Agarilytica rhodophyticola: one gene and its partner. Each later gene encodes a partner of the first gene's protein in a complex. Links are inferred from orthologs where the notes say so. Each region holds a gene or a part of one and is shown on either strand. Other genes may lie near its edges. The genes, in order: pnp and BVC89_RS15930.

Region 1 (3,273 bases):
AATATTATGGCACTAAGTGCTGAAGAGAAAAAAGCTATTGTTAGCGAACACCAAGTTAAAGAAGGTGATACTGGGTCTCCAGAAGTGCAAGTTGCTCTTTTGACTGCCAACATCAACAAGTTGCAAGGCCATTTTGCCGATAACAAGCAAGATCACCACTCTCGTCGTGGTTTGATTCGCATGGTGAATCAGCGTCGTAAATTGCTAGACTATCTTAAAGCTAAAGATGTTAACCGTTACGCCGCGCTAATCCAAAAGTTGGGATTACGTCGCTAATACTGAATGCCCGCCTAAAGCGGGCATTTTTTATTGTGCTCATATCGTCAATATTCTTGTAATTCTATATTAAGCTTCATAATAGATAGCTTCGTATATTAAAGAAATTTGTGACAAAACGTTGAGGATTGAAGAATTAAGGATAATAAGGATAAATAGAAGAAAAATCTGAATGATCTCAACTCATAGGATTAACAAAAAGAATAAGAAACTAAGAAGAATACCTTAAGAATAAGATACTAAATTAGCTTATACGTGAATTACTAAGTTGGTATGTATTCTAGTTTTTGTATTTATAAATTGTAGACAAATGCTCTGTGCAATGGGGCACGAGCGAATAAAAGGATAAAAAAGTGAATCCAGTAATAAAACAATTCCAATATGGTAACCAGACCGTTACCTTCGAAACTGGCAGAATTGCTAGACAGGCCACAGGAGCTGTATTAACAACCGTCGGTCAGACTAGCGTATTGACAACAGTAGTCGGTGCCAAAGAGGCAGCACCAGGGCAAGATTTCTTTCCATTGTCAGTTCACTATCAAGAAAAAGCCTATGCGATAGGTAAAATTCCAGGTGGTTTTTTCAAACGTGAAGCTCGTCCTTCCGAGAAAGAAACATTAACCTCGCGTCTAATTGACCGCCCAATTCGTCCATTATTTCCTGCGGGCTTCTTAAATGAAGTACAAGTGGTCTGTACTGTTGTTTCTGCAGAAAAAGACGTTGATCCAGATATCGCCGCGATGTTGGGTACATCAGCAGCTCTTGCTATTTCAGGCATTCCTTTCAATGGCCCGATTGGTGCAGCGCGTGTGGGTTATTCTGAAGCCGATGGTTACCTTCTTAACCCAACTTATAGTGGTCTTGAAGCCTCTGAATTAGACATGGTGGTAGCTGGTACTAAAGATGCTGTTTTGATGGTGGAATCTGAAGCTAACGAATTGCCAGAAGACATTATGCTAGGCGCAGTACTTTATGCTCACCAAGAAATGCAAAGTGCTATCCACGCAGTCAACGAGCTTGTCAAAGATGCTGGTAAGCCACGTTGGGAGTGGACTGCTGCGGCAGAAAACGAAAGCTTAACTGCTGTTGTTAAAGAAAAATACGCTGCGCCAATTGGCGATGCCTACCTCATTACTGATAAAGCTGATCGCTATGCTCGTCTCAATGAACTGCGCACACAAGCAGTAGAAGAGCTTGTGAATGATGATTCTGATCACAATGGTGATGATGTTAAAAAGATATTTGGTAAAATTGAGAAGCAAATAGTACGTAGCCGTGTAGTCGCTGGCGAGCCTCGTATCGATGGTCGTGATACCAAAACTGTGCGTCCATTACATATCGAAATTGGTGTTCTACCTCGCGTACACGGTTCTGCACTATTTACTCGTGGTGAGACCCAAGCTATGGTGGTTTCCACCTTGGGTTCTGCACGCGATGCACAGGTAATCGATGCCTTAGAAGGTGAGCGCAAAGATAACTTTATGTTGCACTACAACTTCCCTCCATACTCGGTAGGTGAATGTGGACGTATGGGAGCAACCGGACGCCGTGAAATTGGTCATGGTCGTTTAGCTCGCCGTGGTGTTGCTGCAATGCTGCCAAAAGAAGAAGACTTCCCTTACACCATGCGTGTGGTCAGTGAAATTACTGAGTCTAATGGTTCGAGCTCGATGGCTTCCGTGTGTGGCGCAAGCTTGGCATTGATGGATGCTGGCGTACCCATCAAAGCACCGGTTGCGGGTATTGCTATGGGCTTGGTTAAAGAAGACGATGGCTTTGCTGTACTAACCGATATTCTTGGTGATGAAGACCACCTTGGCGATATGGACTTTAAAGTTGCTGGAACGTCTGATGGTATTACAGCCTTGCAAATGGATATCAAAATTGAAGGTATCACCGAGGAAATTATGGAGACAGCGCTTGAGCAAGCTTTAAATGCGCGTTTGCATATTCTGAGTGAAATGAACAAAGTTATTGCCAGCCCTCGTAAGGAGCTAAGCGATAGTGCACCTCAGTTCCATACGATGAAAGTTCACCCAGACAAGATTCGCGATATTATTGGTAAAGGTGGTGCGACTATTCGTTCTATCACTGAAGAAACGGGAGCCTCAATTGACATCGACGACGATGGCACTGTTAAGATCTACGCCGATAACGGTGAAGGTCTCAATCAGGCTATATATAAAGTTAATGAAATCACTGCTGAGGCCGAAATTGGTAAAGTTTATAAAGGTAAAGTAGTACGTATTGTCGATTTTGGTGCATTCGTTAATTTCCTACCGGGTAAAGACGGCTTAGTGCATATCTCACAAATTGCACACGAACGTGTACAAAAAGTAGAAGATCACTTGGAAGTTGGTCAAGAAATCGATGTAAAATGTATGGACATTGATCAGCGTGGTCGTATCAAGCTTTCGATTAAGGAGCTACTGGAAAAACCAGTCGAAGAAGCACAAGAGCAAGCTGCAGAATCTTCGGACGAATCTGAACAATAAAGTTTTTGCAGTTGTACGGTTGTATTAAGCTTAAAAAGCTCGCTTTACGCGGGCTTTTTTTGTGATTGGGTTGAGGATCTATAAACGGGAAAAATGAAGATATTCTGGTTAGTTATTGTTCTGTTATATATGGAATGCATTAATAAGGCTAGTGCTCAAGCACTTCCTAAATGGGAAGCAGGTCTTGGCTTAGGTGGTCAAGTTCTGCGTGACTATCGTGGTTCCAAGGAAGGGCAAGTAAACGCTTTCCCTTTTCCATTTGTGATTTATCGCGGCGATTTTATAAAAGCTGATCGAGGTGGTGTGCGAGGAGAATTCCTGACCAATGATCGCATAGAATTTACTGTAAGCGGTGAGGCTGCGCTTAATGGGCAATCTGAAGATAATGAACTGAGAGAAGGAATGCCTGAGCTGGAATCAGCATTTGAGTTAGGGCCTTCGCTGAATATAAATCTTACTGGAGAGGACTTCACACGGGGGTGGCAACTGCGTTTGCCTTTAC
Region 2 (3,255 bases), 2.4 Mb from region 1 along the record:
GATCGTGAGTTTAAATTCCAGAGAGAATACGGCGACTATGTGATGGAAAACATCCTCTTCAAGATTTCCTTCCCAGCCGAATTCCACTCGCAAACGGCGTGTGAAGCTGCTGTTGTTTTGCACGAGCAGGTAAAAGACCGCATTGACGATATTGAAAAAATAGTCATCCATACACATGAGTCTGCGATCCGTATTATTTCTAAAGACGGCCCGCTTGCGAACCCCGCCGACCGCGATCACTGCTTACAATATATGACAGCAGTGCCACTTATTTTCGGCAGTTTAGTAGCAGAACACTACGAAGATGAATTTCATGAAGCGCATCCTCAAATCGATGTTCTACGTGAGAAAATGGAAATTCTAGAAGAGCCTCGTTATAGTGAGGAATATCATGATCCTGAAAAACGTTCTATTGCCAATGCCTTACAAGTGTTTTTCAATGATGGCAGTACTACTGAGAAAGTAGAAATCGAATATCCTCTTGGTCACAAACGTCGTCGCGAAGAGGGCATCCCGGTGCTAGAAGCGAAGTTTAAAGCTAATTTGGCTACACGTTTCCCCGGTGCTCGCTGTGATCAGATCTTTAACCTATGTAAGGACCAAGAAGCTTTAGAAAATACGCCTGTACAGAAGTTTATGGATCTATTTGTGATCTAGAGGCGACTTTACATTATGGATGCCAAAGCCAAAATACCACCGCCAGTGCTGCTGATTTTGTACGCCGGACTTGCCTGGTGGATAGCCCATTTGATTCCTCAATGGCGAGTTACGGTGCCGTTTTCCTCGCTTTTGACAGCAACACTGCTGGTGATGGCGGTATTTTTGGCGACCCATTCCCTTTGGCGTTTTCGCAAAAACAAAACGACTTTTAGCCCACTGCATTTGCAAGATAGTAAAGTGTTGGTGACCACAGGTTGTTATAGTTTTAGCCGTAACCCGATGTATTTGGCAATGTTATTGGTTTTGGCTGCTTTCGTATGTCTATTAAGCCATATGTTGGCTATATTTGTTTTGCCCGGTTTTGTAATAACTATGAACCAATTACAAATAAAACCCGAAGAGCAGGTGCTCGGCCGTATTTTTGGGGAAAATTATAGTGAATACAAAAAGCGTGTAAGACGTTGGCTCTAGTAAATTGACCTATGTCCGTTGGCTGTTCATAAACCTTATGTCCACAAACAGCCACCGGATATAAACCACCAAGACATCATTGGTGAGCAAAATTGGTGAGCAAATTTATTGTTGTTTGATACCAAAGCTAATGCCCATATTGACGGCAGTCATGTAGGAAATGTCTTCTTCGGTTACCACGCGTGTTTTATTGGCGACTTTGCTTAAAGGCACTTGTCCTAGGGTGTTATTGCGTATGATGGCGACCTTACCAAATTCACCATTGGCCACCATTTTTGCCGCATAACAGCCCACTTCCGTAGCAAATATGCGATCAAAAGAAGTCGGCGTGCCACCTCTTTGGATATGCCCTAAATTTGTCGCACGTACCTCGGCATCAATATGTTTTTCAAGTTGTCTTTTTAAATCCTCGCCAATTCCACCAAAACGTATGGGGTCGGGACTGTCTGCGATAGTTTCCCTGACGACAGTGCTGCCTCCTTGCGGACGGGCACCTTCAGCAACTACGACCAATGCGTAACCTTTATCACCACTACGTGCTTGGCAAATGCGGGCAACTTCTTCGATATTATAGGGGTGTTCTGGGATAAGAATACTGTCCGCGCCACCCGCTAAACCTGAATGTAAGGCGATCCATCCAGCATTGCGTCCCATTGTCTCCAGTATCATTATCCGCTTGTGAGATTGTCCAGTGGTACGTAAACGATCAATGGCTTCTGTGACAATACTGGTGGCGGTGTCAAAACCAAAAGTTCTATCCGTGCACATAAGGTCATTGTCTATGGTCTTAGGGACGCCGACAATATTCATATCCATCTGTGCAAGCTCTGAGGCGATAGATAAGGAACCATCACCGCCTATCACCACCAGTGCATCTAAACCAAGGGTGTCATAATAGTCCTTTACATGACTGGAAACATCGCGCCCTTCATGGTTGAAAGGGTCAGCCCGATTATGAGTGCCTAAAATGGTACCGCCAAGATTCAAAATACCGCTGCAATCTGAATAGCTAATAGTGGTAGTGCGTTTTTCTATAAGACCCAAAAAACCATCTTTAACCCCTATAATTTCGGCTTTTTGCTTAAGGATTAAACTTTTCGCTACAGCTCTAATAGCGGCGTTTAAGCCTGGGCAATCACCCCCTCCAGTCAAAATACCTACTCGCATTATAAATACCTATCAATCAGTTGGTGTGTACAAATAAGTTAATTTATAGGATGTATCTGTGTGAAACTTTTAGATGAAACGTGGTGCGACCCGTTAACGTGTCTTACATTTTAGTAATCTGATTATTGCTGCAAGATTATTTTTAGTTGTTGACGTATATCAACTTGGGCTTGTTAAGACCAGCGGCCTGTATTGCCAGAGTCTCTCTTGCTGAGTGCGGGAATCTCTCTATCACTTGATTAAAGTCAATAAAAAAAATATGGACATTGTTAGCATAGATACCATGAGCGTATCTAAACCTCCCAATATAAGCGTGTTATACCCGAAAGCGAAAAGCTTGCGGGAATCTGTGTTGATCAATTCTAGTAATGGTATTGTTCTCAAGCATAAACAGTCGGTGAGCTTGGGACTAAATTCAACGCAGGTTTTTAGGCTAAAGCAGCACCAGGCTAACACCTTCGATTGTCTAAGTTGCGAGTTGGCTTTGTGGCGAACACTATTGGGACAGCGATCATTAGAGTCTTTAGAATTAGTAAGACCCTGTCTTTCTCTGGAGCCTTATGAGATCACTAGTTTGGTCTATAATATTGCATCTAATTTTAAGGTGTCTCCAGCCATCACAAGAAAACATCGTGTTGTTTGTTCCCCAAATGAAGTAAACGGTGAAAACTTTGCTTTACTTAAAGGTCTCGGTTTTAATCAATGCCAATTAATAATTGAAACTGAGGACGATTTTAATGCAGATGTTGTCGCTGAATTCTTCGCCTGTGCAAAACGTTACCCATTTACTACAACGGGTATTCAGATTACTCGTTTAAGTGATGATATTGCGAGTCTTGTTTCAAAAGTTAAGCTACTTATAAAAAAGCACGAGCCAAACTATGTTTTTATTGGTAATTCATCTTTGGGACTTAAAACGGACACATTAATTACTCAAAATGCGTCCATTTTAGATAA

What was found.
Region 2: pnp (region 1) and BVC89_RS15930 share a complex: the UniProt entries of both Bacillus subtilis proteins name them as parts of the possible RNA degradosome complex. The link is inferred for Agarilytica rhodophyticola from one-to-one orthologs.

Annotation. Positions count from the first base shown.
Region 1 is NZ_CP020038.1:1,385,264-1,388,536, forward strand. Bases 261-3,200 are described here. They hold pnp (polyribonucleotide nucleotidyltransferase), read left to right. Parts: upstream 261-629; coding sequence 630-2,771; downstream 2,772-3,200. Other genes in these bases: rpsO (30S ribosomal protein S15), read left to right, coding at 261-276; BVC89_RS05920 (MipA/OmpV family protein), read left to right, coding at 2,865-3,200. In the rest of the region: more of rpsO, read left to right, coding at 7-260; more of BVC89_RS05920, read left to right, coding at 3,201-3,273. UniProt on the Bacillus subtilis protein: Involved in mRNA degradation. Catalyzes the phosphorolysis of single-stranded polyribonucleotides processively in the 3'- to 5'-direction. Necessary for competence development in Bacillus subtilis.
Region 2 is NZ_CP020038.1:3,825,861-3,829,115, reverse strand. What follows is about bases 268-3,189. They hold BVC89_RS15930 (6-phosphofructokinase), read right to left. Parts: upstream 2,299-3,189; coding sequence 1,237-2,298; downstream 268-1,236. Other genes in these bases: BVC89_RS15925 (hypothetical protein), read left to right, coding at 2,582-3,189; BVC89_RS15935 (methyltransferase family protein), read left to right, coding at 673-1,131; BVC89_RS15940 (bifunctional 2-methylcitrate dehydratase/aconitate hydratase), read left to right, coding at 268-657. Outside these bases: more of BVC89_RS15940, read left to right, coding at 1-267; more of BVC89_RS15925, read left to right, coding at 3,190-3,255. UniProt on the Bacillus subtilis protein: Catalyzes the phosphorylation of D-fructose 6-phosphate to fructose 1,6-bisphosphate by ATP, the first committing step of glycolysis.